3 regions of the Fictibacillus arsenicus genome follow, and region 1 is predicted to be linked to each of the others. Evidence: riboswitches for the same ligand, from Rfam matches in the RefSeq annotation. Region 1 holds a riboswitch; each other region holds the start of a gene.
What was found. A riboswitch is a leader RNA that binds a small molecule or an ion and turns the genes downstream of it on or off. The one in region 1 is predicted to bind S-adenosylmethionine.

Region 2: it holds a riboswitch for S-adenosylmethionine, as region 1 does, so the genes downstream of both, ABE41_RS11355 (bifunctional homocysteine S-methyltransferase/methylenetetrahydrofolate reductase) here and ABE41_RS18865 (methionine ABC transporter ATP-binding protein) in region 1, are expected to answer to the same signal.
Region 3: it holds a riboswitch for S-adenosylmethionine, as region 1 does, so the genes downstream of both, ABE41_RS15745 (methionine ABC transporter ATP-binding protein) here and ABE41_RS18865 (methionine ABC transporter ATP-binding protein) in region 1, are expected to answer to the same signal.

What each region holds. Positions count from the first base shown of each region.
Region 1 covers NZ_CP016761.1:3,735,859-3,740,201, forward strand. Annotated here, with positions in the region: gene ABE41_RS18855 (MetQ/NlpA family ABC transporter substrate-binding protein) at 1-376, opposite strand, end outside; gene ABE41_RS18860 (methionine ABC transporter permease) at 439-1,101, opposite strand; gene ABE41_RS18865 (methionine ABC transporter ATP-binding protein) at 1,091-2,131, opposite strand; SAM riboswitch class I at 2,218-2,323, opposite strand; gene ABE41_RS18870 (Gfo/Idh/MocA family protein) at 2,452-3,483, opposite strand; gene ABE41_RS20820 (hypothetical protein) at 3,480-3,803, opposite strand; gene ABE41_RS18875 (Gfo/Idh/MocA family protein) at 3,800-4,343, opposite strand, start outside.
Region 2 covers NZ_CP016761.1:2,206,697-2,211,039, forward strand. Annotated here, with positions in the region: gene metH (methionine synthase) at 1-307, opposite strand, end outside; gene ABE41_RS11355 (bifunctional homocysteine S-methyltransferase/methylenetetrahydrofolate reductase) at 300-2,150, opposite strand; SAM riboswitch class I at 2,213-2,326, opposite strand; gene ABE41_RS11360 (precorrin-2 dehydrogenase/sirohydrochlorin ferrochelatase family protein) at 2,351-2,965, opposite strand; gene ABE41_RS11365 (sirohydrochlorin chelatase) at 2,981-3,733, opposite strand; gene cobA (uroporphyrinogen-III C-methyltransferase) at 3,734-4,343, opposite strand, start outside.
Region 3 covers NZ_CP016761.1:3,072,374-3,076,716, reverse strand. Annotated here, with positions in the region: gene sigI (RNA polymerase sigma-I factor) at 1-634, shown strand, start outside; gene ABE41_RS15755 (anti-sigma-I factor RsgI family protein) at 724-1,845, shown strand; gene ABE41_RS15750 (PNPOx family protein) at 1,973-2,317, shown strand; SAM riboswitch class I at 2,395-2,519, shown strand; gene ABE41_RS15745 (methionine ABC transporter ATP-binding protein) at 2,862-3,887, shown strand; gene ABE41_RS15740 (methionine ABC transporter permease) at 3,880-4,343, shown strand, end outside.

The DNA of each region.
Region 1 (4,343 bases):
TAAATTCGCTAACTTCTTTAATTTTTTTAGAATACATTCCCATCGGCCAGATAGAAGTTGTACCTATAGCTGCTAAATCAAGATTACGGTCTTTTTTAAAGCTATCAAAATATACAACAGTTTGAAATGCATTGATATCAATTTCTCCACTATCTAATGCAAGGTTTGGTTGAACATAATCATCGAATTTGACAATTTCAAGAGTAATTCCTTTTTCTTTCGCAAGCTTTTTAACTAATTCCCAAGTTGGAACTTCTGCTGATGATGTACCGACTATAACTGTTTTACTGCCTTCGCTATTATCTGAACTGCTGTTTGAACCACAGGCAGAAAGTAATAGAAGTAATCCTACTAAAATAATGGCTAATTTTTTCATGTTTATAATCCCCTATGCTGTTTTTTTTTATAAAAGGATAACCTTTTACAAACGAATATGTTTTAGTTTCTTCTCAATTTTTTCGCGATCACGTTCCCTATTGATTGAACAAGTTGAACCATGATAATGAGTGTGACAACGGTAATGACCATAACCTCTGTTTTAAATTGGTTATATCCATACGTAATCGCTAGATCACCGATTCCACCGCCACCAACGGCCCCCGCCATTGCGGAAGCACCGATTAATCCAATTGTCGCGATGGTTAAAGCTAACACAAGAGAGCTTCGTGCTTCAGGAAGGAGAAATCTCCAAATAATTTGCCAAGGAGTCGCCCCCATGGCTTGAGCTAATTCGATGGTCCCTTGATCCACTTCAAGAAGTGAGTTTTCAACTAAACGCCCGATATAAAAGGCTGTATAGAGGACAAGTGGGACAATTGCAGCAGTCGTACCAATTGAAGTTCCGACTACTAAGCGAGTAAAAGGAATAATCGCCACAACTAGAATAATAAAAGGAATCGATCGAAAAATATTGATAATAACGTTAAGAATATTGAAGACTATTTTATTTTCTAGAATCCCGTGTTCTCTCGTAATCACTAACACTACGCCAATTGGCATACCAATAATGATCGAAATAATCAGCCCTACAATAACCATATATAAGGTTTGATCAATAGCAGTTAAAAATTCAGGCCAGAACCAGCTCCAATCAAATGGCATCTTTAGACACCTCCTTTATCACAGCATCATTCTCGTTTATATATTGAATCGCACGATTAATCTCTTCACGGTCTCCCTTAAATTCAACTAGCAAATTTCCAAATGGAACTCCCTGGAGCTCTGTTACCATCCCGTGGATCACATTCAAATCGATAGAAAATTTTTTAGCCGTATTCGAGAGCAACGGTGTATTGGTCGATGCGCCCTTAAAGATAATCCGGTAAATACCATGTGGGTTCGTCTGACTACTTTCCTCAATTAATCGTTTGATCGAAGGTGGAATCGTTTGGTTCAATACCGTCCTCACAAAGCTTCTTGCAATTTTCGTTTTCGGCTCGGTGAACACATCGATGACAGAGCCTTGTTCAACAATTGTTCCCTTTTCTATGACCGCAACCTTGTCACAAACATCACGGATGACATTCATCTCATGGGTAATCATTAAAATCGTGATGCCTAACTCGTCCCGAACCTTGCGCAGTAATTCCAGTACCGCTTCCGTCGTATTCGGGTCAAGGGCAGATGTCGCTTCATCACAAAGGAGAATATCTGGATCTGTTGCCAATGCTCGTGCGATACCCACCCTTTGCTTTTGACCTCCTGATAGTTGTTCAGGATAATGATTCATCCGATCCGCCAACCCAACGAAGGATAATAATTTTGTCACTTTCTCTTTAATCTCATCCTTCGGGACGCCTTCTAAAATAAGCGGCATCGCAACATTTTTGAAAATCGTTTTCGCTTGCAATAAGTTATATTGCTGAAAAATCATCCCGATTTTTTTTCGTTGCTTGCGTAAGTCCCTTGGATTAAGCGTAAGGAGGTCAACGTCATTAATCAGGACTTTCCCGGAAGTTGGACGTTCCAATATATTCACGCAGCGGATTAGTGTACTTTTCCCGGCACCACTAAATCCAACCACGCCGAAAATTTCTCCTTTATCAACTTTTAGGTTGATTCCTTTCAAAGCTTCAACTTTTTTGTCTTTCCCTTTCCCAAAAACTTTGTGAACATCATCTAGTACAAGCATGTTGTAGTCTCCTTTTTCAAGCATCTAAACCTAAATAAAACACAAAAAAACCACAATCATTTGAAAGTGGTTAGCCGTTTATCTAAACCTTATCTTTCAGAATGATATCATTCTGCAGGAATTAGCACCTTTCATAAAAATGATGGTTGCTGGACGTCATAGGGCCTGTCCCTCAGTCTCTCTGGATAAGTTATTCTTTTATTTTACTTTTTTTAGTATATAAAAGTAATAGAATATAGTCAATATTTTTTATTTTTTATTTTTTAAAATATGTGAAGGATAAAAAGGAAAAGTTATTATTTGCGTAATTCTTAAAAGTTTTAACGGTCGTTATGAAGTATGCGATCCATGACTAACTGAACTAAGTGTCCATCATAAAAGTCAGGCTGTTTTATAACACGAGAAGGATCTAAGATGCGATCTACCCATTTCCATATTTCATTTCTTGACGTCAAACGCCAAGGGCGAAAATTCCCTTCTCCGCTTTCTTCCTTTTCATTCCATGTATGGGTCTTGTTCGTCCCGTTTTGAACAGAAAGTTGAATGCCAAATTCTGTTGATAACATTTCCATTTTTCCATTGTCACCATACACGTTGATTTTAATTGTTTGTCCCCTGCCTCCTTGATAACGAACCCAGCTTGTTTGGAAGCTTGAGATCGCGTTATTGGGCAGCATCGCTGTAAAAAATACCGAATCAGGTGCTTTCTCTTTATCATTTGTATCTCTTTTTACAATTTGATAGGAAGCTGACAGTGGATGAATAGGTCCGTCAAATAAATAATGTGCCAGATCGATAAGATGGGAACCTAGGTCAGCCAGAACACCGCCTTCACCACCAAGCTGAATATCCCCTCTCCACCCTGGTGAGGATTGAATACCATAATCACCGGTATATTCAAAATCAGCTTCAAGTATGTTTCCTATTCTTTTCTCACGCAACTCATTCTTCATCTGCTTAACGGCAGGATTTTCACGGTATGTAAAATTCACTGCATGTATGATAGACGAATGAACACCCTCTATTATTCTAGTAGATTCTTCCGTATTTAGGGCTAAAGGCTTCTCACAAATAATGTGCAAGCCCCTCTTTGCTGCCGTTAAGATTATGTCGGCATGAGTACAGTTCGGCGTTATAATACATACCCCGTCTAAATTCTCGTTATCTATCATTTGTTCGTAAGAAGTATAACTTTTTGCAATGCCGTATTTTTTAGCCATCAAACGAGCGTTGTTTCCATTCTCACTGCAGATGGCGGTCAACTCAGCTTGAGGATGCATGTTAAGGACGGGTAAATACCATAGATCCGCAAACCAGCTGGCTCCGATTACACCTATTTTAATCGGTTTCATTTTATCACCTCATGCTCAGAGGTGATTCTCGTGTTTTCAAGAATTTGATGAAGTACCTTTTGATTTTCATAGCCATCATAAAAGGTTGGACAATCCTCTGGTGTAAGACCGTTAATCAAATCTATGAAATCTTCGAGCTGATTTCTTTTATAGGTGACAGGCACTTCTAAACTTGTTTTATCTCTTGTTTTCTGTTCGTGGTTGAACCGGATCAAATGTATATTGTCAGGTCGCTCACAAGAAAGCTCCATCGTCCCTTCATCTCCAAAAAGAGTAACCTCTAGTGCGTTCGAAAAACCTACTGCATTCCTTGTTGTCATGAACTGGCCACCGCGATAAACGCTGAATAATCATCAACATCTACTTCTTCAATCTGTTTGTTTGCGTCTAGTGATGCTCTTTCTTTTACAAAAGTCGTATTTAAACTCTTAATCTGCTGAAATTCTCCAGCAAAAAAACGAGCCGCATCGATCATGTGCGAACCAAGATCCCCAAGTGCGCCAGAACCGGAAAGCGCTTTCTTAAAACGCCAGGTTAAAGGAATTTGAACAGCGGGGATGCCCCAATCCTGTAAATAACGGATAGAGATATGCCGCAGCTTGCCGATCTTGTTCTGCTGAAGTAAATCTTTCGCATAGCGGAACGAAGCAACATAACGGTAAGAAAACCCAACCATGCATGGAATAGGCTGTTTTTCGTATTGCTTTTTAAGTTCTATAGCCTCTTCAAAGTTTAATGTAAATGGTTTCTCTGTCATAAGCGGTTTTTGATGCTGTATACAATTACTGATTATTTCAGCGTGTAGATAGTTAGGTACGATTGAAATGACAGCATCTACCTCTGAATCTTTGATCAGTTCC
Region 2 (4,343 bases), 1.5 Mb from region 1:
TCGCAATTTCCGCTCCTAACTTATTAATCTCATAAGCTCGTACGCCAAGATCATACTCGTCTAAAACAAGATTAGTTCCCCCAAAGGTATTCGTTTCAATGATATCTGCGCCAGCTTGCAGATACGTTAAGTGAATGGATTCAATAACATCTGGTGCTGTTACATTTAAATATTCATTACACCCGTCATATTCCTCGCCGCCAAAATCTTCTGCTGTGAGCTTTGCTTCTTGAAGCATCGTCCCCATTGCGCCATCCATAATTAATATTCTCTTTTTCAGCTGACCTTCTATTGATGTCTTAGGCATTTTGCGACCTCCTTGCTAACAGGGATGGATGATTCATTCGTGCATATTTGGCTAACTCAACAGTTAGTTCATAACGCATAAATGGAGTGATGAGATAAATACCATTAAAAAGATCCATAGCTGTATCCAAAAGTGACTTTGCTATATTTAAGCCTTCAACGCTTGCTTGTTTAGGACTTTCTTTAAATTTCCCCATTTGTTCACGTACAGAGTCAGATAATTTTATCCCTGGCACTTCATGATGAAGAAATTCAGCATTTTGCGAACTCGTTAATGGCATTATTCCTATATAGATCGGTTTATCAATGTGTTTGGTGGCTTCATAGGTTTCAATTAGCTTTTCCTCTGAAAAAATAGGCTGACTTATAAAATAGTCTGCACCGTATTCAATCTTCTTTTCTAAACGTTCAACAGCTTTATCAATTAACCTGATATTTGGATTAAAAGCTGCTCCTACACTAAAAGAAGTTTTTTCTCCTAGTTCTTTTCCTGATAATGATAATCCTTGATTAAACTGCTTAATGAGTTTGATCAGTTCGAATGAAGTGACATCATAAACAGATGATGCACCAGGAAAATCACCGACACTTGCTGGATCTCCAGTTACAGCTAATATTTCACGTATTCCTTGTGTATGAAGACCCATTAAGTGTGATTGAAGTCCGATTAAATTCCGGTCGCGGCACGTAATATGAACGAGCGGCCGAAGATTTAATTCTGACTGAACAATCGATCCTAATGCTGAGTTGCATATTCGTGGAGATGCAAGAGAATTATCAGCCAGTGTCAGAGCATCGATTCCCGCTTCTTTTAAAGCCTTCGCACCCTCCATAAATCCAGACGTATCAAGCTTGCGAGGCGGGTCCAATTCAACAATGATGGATTGTTTCTTCTTTACTTCTTCACAAAGCGGAACATACATAGACTTTGAAGCAGACTGAATTACAATATCTCTTTGTCTTTGTTTTACTTCTTTTTCTTTTACAGGCTGCAGGTTCTTAAGTTCATTCGAAAAAGCACGTATGTGTTCAGGTGTTGTACCGCAGCAGCCTCCTAGAACACTGACACCTTGCTCTCTGAACAGATGAGCACATTCTTTAAAATACTCAGCATCACTCTCATATTGGAACTTTCCATCTGAATATGAAGGCAGTGAGGCATTCGGAAACGCAGATATAAATGCTTTTTTAGGAATCGGTACTTCCTCAAGTGTCTTCAGCATGTGATAAGGACCTAACCGGCAATTTAATCCCACTACATCCGCACCGATTTCCTCAAGACGCAACAGAGCTTCTGAAATTGGGGTTCGGTCTTGCAGAAAACCTATTTCCTGAAGGGAAACTTGAGCAATCATTGGAAGAGACGTTTCTTTTCTAGCAATTTCTAATACGGTTTCGAGTTCTTGCAGATCGTAATACGTTTCCAGCTGTATACCGTCTACGTTTTCCATGAGTAAACAATAGAGCTGTTCACGAAAACTGCGTTTAATTTCATCAAGCGAAATACTGTTTGGTTTAATGCCGCGGATTCCGCCAATGGTTCCTACAACATATTCGTTTTTGGCAGCTCTTCTCGCAATTTGAACAGCTGCTTTGTTGATTTCTTTTACCTGATCTTGGAGGCCATAACGTTCTAGCTTTGAATAGTTGGCTGCATACGTATTTGTTTGAATGATGTCAGCGCCAGCATTTAGATAAGCCCGGTGAATATTATAGATTTGTTCCGGTTGCGAAAGATTTAATTCTTCGTAACAAAAATCCGAGCCGTATGAATACAGAAGCGTACCCATAGCACCGTCGCCGATTAAAATTTTGTTATGTTTTAAATCAGTTACTAAGCTCATGTCAGCCTCCTTATATAAAATAAAAAGCCTTCTAGAAAGAAGACTTTTTTCAGCGTTTGGTCTTCTTATCTTTACAAGTCATTATGTGGACTCGCAGGAATTAGCACCTTTTCAGCTTTACGCTGCTGGTTGCTGAGGTTTCATAGGGCCGCTCCCTCAACCTCTCTTGATAAGGGTTTTATTCAATTATGGTTACTTAACTAGGTTACGAACTTTTTGTTCAACAATGTCTTTTTATATCCGTAACGTTTGTTCACATCGTGTAAAAAGACAGGATCTGTGAGTTCCGTCAATAAAGCTTTCCTTTTTATTTTCGGAATTTCATTCTTAATGATTGTTCTGCATTCAAACAAAAACTCCAAATAAGATTCATAGTCTTTACTGTACATTTGCTGAAGTTCTTTTTTTATTAAGATAGACAAGCTGGGACTAGCCCCAGAGGTTGAAACTGAGAGTACTAGTTTACCTCTTCTGACAACGCTTGGAATGATAAAATTGCCTAATTGTGTCTGGTCTGCTACATTAATAAGCTGGTTCTCATTCACTTTATTAGCAATCTCAGCATTCACTTCGTTTAAATTAGTCGCTGCGACAATAAGAAAGGCTTTCTCGAAATCGTTACTCTTAACCTCTCTAGAAATCCAAGTGAGTTTACTTTGTTCATGTAATTCCTGAATCTCTTTAACTGCATCAATACTAATGACAGTTATTATTGCTTTTTCTTTCAGCAGATCTCTTATTTTTCGGTAAGCAACAGGACCGCCTCCTGCTACAACAACTTCTTTACCGGATAGGTCTACGTGTATAGGGTACATAATATACCTCACTTTTTAAAATATTGCAAATTCTTTTGTTTGAAGTGTCTCATTTATCCGAGTCAGTAATACCTCTTTTAATATAGGATGAAAGCCAAGCGTCTCGCATAGGATTATTTCTTGTTGTGAATGTTCCACATATCGTTTTATTGTAAGCTTCATTCCATTTATTAATAGACCTGAAAACAAGAGATAAGGAACAACAATTACTTGATCGTATGTTTGTTTACTGTTCCATAATACTTCTTCAAAACTTGGAGATGAACCGGTTAGAAAACAGGCTTGAATACTAGGTATGCCATAATGTTGCTGAAGATTAAATGCAATTTTCTCTAAATCCCGCTTTACATCTCGATCTCTGCTTCCTCTTCCAACCAATAAAAGGTGTGAGTTCTTACTTACACTAGAAACTCGTTTTGTGATTTTTTCCCACAATAAATGAGAAGTGGCTTCGTGTACGCCGAATGCGCGGCCATACTTAACTTCAATTTGAGGATATTGGATTTGCAATTGTCGCAGTTCTTTTGGAATGTCTATCTTTACATGATTAGCCGTCAATAAAAACACAGGAACAACATAGATGCTCGTAGCACCTTTTTGTATGCATGTTATAAAACCTTGCGGGATGGACGGTGCAGCAAGTTCTAAAAAACAGACCTCTTTGATTGGAACATCAACTGAAGCCATGCATTGCTTTACGAATTCTTCTGCTTCGATCCGGCCTTTTTGCAGCCGAGTACCATGACAGACAAAAAGCAAAGCATTCATCTAAAACGCCTCACTGATGGCTGCAAGTTTTATAGGTTCTTCATGCAGCTGTTCAAACCACTTAAGTTCGTCACGGAGTCGCACCACTTCTCCAACAACGATCATGCTCGGATTTTCAATTCTTTCACGCAATACAATATCTTCAATGGTTTCTAATGTTCCTGTTACGGTTCTCTGATTTTCTAACGATCCCCATTGGACTAGTGCCACCGGAGTGTCTTTGTTTTTCCCGTGTTTTGTCAGCTGTTCACAGATATAGGGAAGGTTACCTACACCCATGTAGATCGCTAATGTATCAATTCCTTTTGCTAAACTGTCCCATTTCAACTCTTCTTCTTCACCCTTTTTCCTGTGACCAGTAACAATCGCGTAACTTGAAGAGATGTTTCGATGTGTGACTGGAATACCAGCATATGCAGGTGCTGCAATTCCTGATGTGATGCCAGGTACTACTTCAAATTCTATACGGCTTTTTGAAAGTGTTTCTGCTTCCTCTCCGCCTCTTCCGAAGACGAATGGATCGCCGCCTTTAAGACGGGTTACTGTTTTGCCTTTTTGAGCGTGCTTTACTAAAAAGCTGTTGATTGTTTCTTGTTTCATGGAATGGTAG
Region 3 (4,343 bases), 660 kb from region 1:
TGATTACCAACCATTCATTAAAAAAGTTACATCAAAAGTGTGCAGTCAATATATAGATCGAACAATGGATGAGTTTAGTGTAGGTCTTTTTGCCTTTAATGAAGCGATAGATCAATATCAAGAAGGACAAGGCAGCCGCTTTTTATCCTTTGCAGATATGGTAATCAGACGCCGTGTCATTGACTATATCCGTAAAGAAGTTCGTCAAAACAGATTGATTTTTCTCCAGCCGGATGAAGAAGATGAAGAAGGCCGTTTAGAAGAAAGCTATGCTGAACAAAAGGCAGCTATGGATCATTTTGAAGATCAGATTCAAGTAGAAAACCGTGTTTATGAAATAGAAGAGTATCAAAAGCTTTTAAAAACATTCGGACTAAACTTTAAAGTTTTAAGCAAACATTGTCCAAAACACGTTGATGCACGTGAAAATGCCAAAGAAATTGCTCGCCTTTTAGCAGAAAATGAAGAACTTGCCGCATTTTTAAAGGAAAAAAAGCAATTGCCGATAAAAGATTTATTAAATATGGTATCCTGTAGTCGTAAAACCATAGAGAGAAATCGAAAGTATATAATAGCGGTATCATTAATATATTTAGGCGATTTCCAAGCGCTGAAATCATACATTCAGCCTTAAGGTGAGGTATATATGATTGCATGGTAAGGGGGATTACTTCCTCTTGCCTGTAATTACTACTGATCCTGCAACTTGCGGGAGGGATACAATTGAAAAGCGGCAGCGGCATTGTAATAGAGGTTAACAACAGAAAAGCGACTTTGCTTATGAAAGATGGAACATTTGTAACGGTAAGAGTACCAGCAGGCAAAAATCCATCAGTGGGCAGAGAATATCAGGCTTCTTATTTTTCGGAAAGGAAAAGAAGTCTTTTTGTGGTGCCATCTGTAGCAGCGATACTTGCTGTTGTTCTTCTATCAGGTTTGATCCCGATTGGAAGCGAGTCAGCGGCAGCGGCTTATGTAAGCTTTGATATTAATCCAAGCTTAGAAGTGGGCGTAGATGAGGAAATGCAGGTTATCCAAATTGATGCATTTAATGACGAGGCAAAAAAAATCATAGATAAATATGATCTGAACGTTGAAAATCAATTTTCATTTGAAGACTTTGCTGATCAGCTTATTAAGGCATATGAAGAAGAAGGTTATATGGAATCAGACCATTCTATGCTCATCACAACCATTTCCAGTGAAGAAGGCAATGATAAGACTGAAGCAGCTCTAGATGAAGCAGTAAATTCAATCGTGAAGAAGACTGTTGTAAAATACCCTGTCCGTATCACTGTTTCAGAGTCTAATCCTGACACTCGTGAAAAAGCAAAGCAGCTTGGAGTGTCTTCAGGAAAATATAAAGCATTTCAAACTGCAAACATAAACGGCAAGACTTTAACAGAAGAGAAGATAAAAGAGGTTAACTTTCAAGAGCTAAAAGTAAATACTTTATCCTCTAATGACATACAAAGCTTACCGCACCCAAGGAAAATTAACACCGAAGCCCATGAACGAAAGAATGACATAAAAATAGCAGTCCCTAAAAAAGCAGTTAGCCAACCAAAAGAAGTTAAAAAGCACAGAGAAAAGCATCACAATCAAGATAATCACCATAACAAGAAACAAGAAAAATTGGTGAAGCCTAAAGAAAGAAAGTTAAATAATAGCGATAACAAGCATCAAAATCGTGCGTTTAACAGCAATAAACAAAAGAATAATGAACATCAAAACCGAAACGCGAATAATCATCACAAGAAAAATCAGCAGGACCGCAATAAACAGGACCGCAATAAACAGGACCGCAATAAGCAAGATCGCGACAAACATCGTAACAAACATTAGCACTAAATATGGTTAATACTGTCGTAATTACAAAAACGATTTTTACTGACTGTCGAACGCTTTATAAAGGTAAACACTCCGTTCCTCTCGAAAAGGTGAAATAACAACCAATTCGGGGGGATTTTATATGCTGGATGTCACCTTTTTTGAAAGACAGATTGGAAAAAGTCCATACTTGCCATTGTATAACATTCCGGTTAAACCTAGATTTAGTCTCAATGATGAAACTACCTTGAGGATTGATTACAGAGAAGGAGAACGTAATCGTATCGTTGTTTTCAGAGGAAATCCAAAGTATCTATCTATGATGCTAGATGGGAAAATGAAGCTTACAACACTCCTTCGCCAAGAGATGATCGAGTTTCACGGGACGTTAAGACAGCGGCTGAAATGGGAAGCCATATTCTATTTAAGCTCTCATTGGGAACAAATATCTGCAGGCGTCTTGATTAAAAGTGTTAAAAATGTTTGACACGAATCGACAGCGGTGATATTATTCATCTCAGTGATTCAAAAATGCATCGTTTTAACTTAATAACGCAACGCTTTAACTTATCACGAGAGGTGGAGGGACTGGCCCTATGAAACCCGGCAACCGCTAGCTGTATGTAATCCATACTGACTAGAAAGGTGCCAATTCCTGCAAGGCATTCAATTGTCTTGGGAGATGAGGAGAACGCGCATAGAATATTATATGCCTTTCTGCTCATATTGAAGCAGAGGGCATTTTTTTATTTGAATGGTTTGTTGATTGGATTGCAAGGTGCGAGACTCCAGCGGGATTAGCGTGCCAGCTACTTGAGTATTCTTCCTCGCAAGGCATGCGACGAGGAAACTCACTTCGTTAGGAGTTGCTTGTAGACGCAGGAGCACACAGGTTTTATTAAGACTCCTAACGGCGCAAAGCGCAGAGGAAGCTCACCGCACGCCCCGCGGAAAGCGAGCATCCTGGAGCGGAAATCAACAGCTTCTAATTGCAATTTAAAGTATTACAGATGGAAATGAGGTTAGTTCTATTGATTAATTTACATTCAGTCCGTAAAGTCTTTCAAACCAAAGATGGTGAAGTGAAGGCTGTTGATTCGGTAGATTTAAACATAAAACAAGGTGAAATTTACGGCATTATTGGATACAGCGGAGCAGGGAAAAGTACACTTATCCGAATTCTTAACATGCTGGAAAGACCGACAAGCGGTACGGTTACGATCGGCGGAAAAAATATGTCTGAGCTATCTTCTAAAAAACTTAGAGAAGCTAGACAGGAAATAAGTATGATATTCCAGCACTTCAACCTTTTATGGTCGAGAACCGTTAGAGAGAACATTGCTTTCCCGTTAGAAATCGCTGGATATCCGAAAGAGAAAATCAAGCAGCGTGTTGACGAGCTGATTGATCTTGTCGGACTAGAAGGCAGAGGCGGTTCATATCCTTCACAGCTGAGCGGGGGCCAAAAACAGCGGGTTGGTATTGCGAGAGCACTTGCCAACGAACCGAAAGTTTTATTATGTGATGAAGCCACTTCAGCACTTGATCCAAAAACAACCGACAGTATTTTAGATCTTCTAGTAGAAATCAACCAGAAGCTAGGTCTAACTATCGTGTTGATCACACATGAAATGCACGTCATACGAAAAATCTGTCACCGAGTTGCAGTAATGGAAAAAGGAAAAGTGGTAGAAGAAGGCGATGTACTGAGCGTCTTTAAAAACCCTAAAGAATCCATTACAAAGGATTTTGTAAAACAAGTTACAGAACCAGAAGAAACAGTGGATACCATAAAGCAATTTATAGAGGAGTTTCCTGAAGGCAGAATTGTTCAGCTTACTTTTGTAGGAGGCAGTGCCGGGCAGCCTTTAATTACAGAGCTGATCCGAAACTTTGAAGTGGATGTTAATATCCTGCAAGGTAAAATTACTCAAACTCAAAATGGTCCATACGGTACATTATTTATCCAAATAAAAGGTTCTGAAGCGGCACTTTCTAACGCTATGGAATTTTTAAATAGTGTTCAGGTAGAAGTTGAGGTGATTCATAATGCTTAGTACTTGGTTCCCGAACGTTCAGTGGGATGTTGTTTTAGAAGCAACGAAAGAAACTTTATATATGTCGGCTATTTCCGTTTTTGTAACATTCATTTTAGGTCTCGCTTTGGGGCTTGCCTTATATTTAACCGCTCCAGGCAACCTGTGGGAAAACAAATTCTTAAATAGCATCATTGCCATTATTGTTAACGTGTTCCGTTCTATTCCGTTTATTATATTAATTATTTTGCTGATTCCTTTTACGCGCTTTATTGTAGGGACAATGCTTGGAGCAGAAGCAGCACTGCCAGCTTTGATTGTCGGAGCAGCTCCATTTTACGCGCGTATGGTTGAGATTGCTTTGAGAGAAATTAATAAAGGAGTAATTGAAGCAGCGAAATCAATGGGTGCAACAAACACTCAAATTATTTTCAAAGTACTTATTCCCGAAAGCACCCCAGCACTTATTTCTGGTAT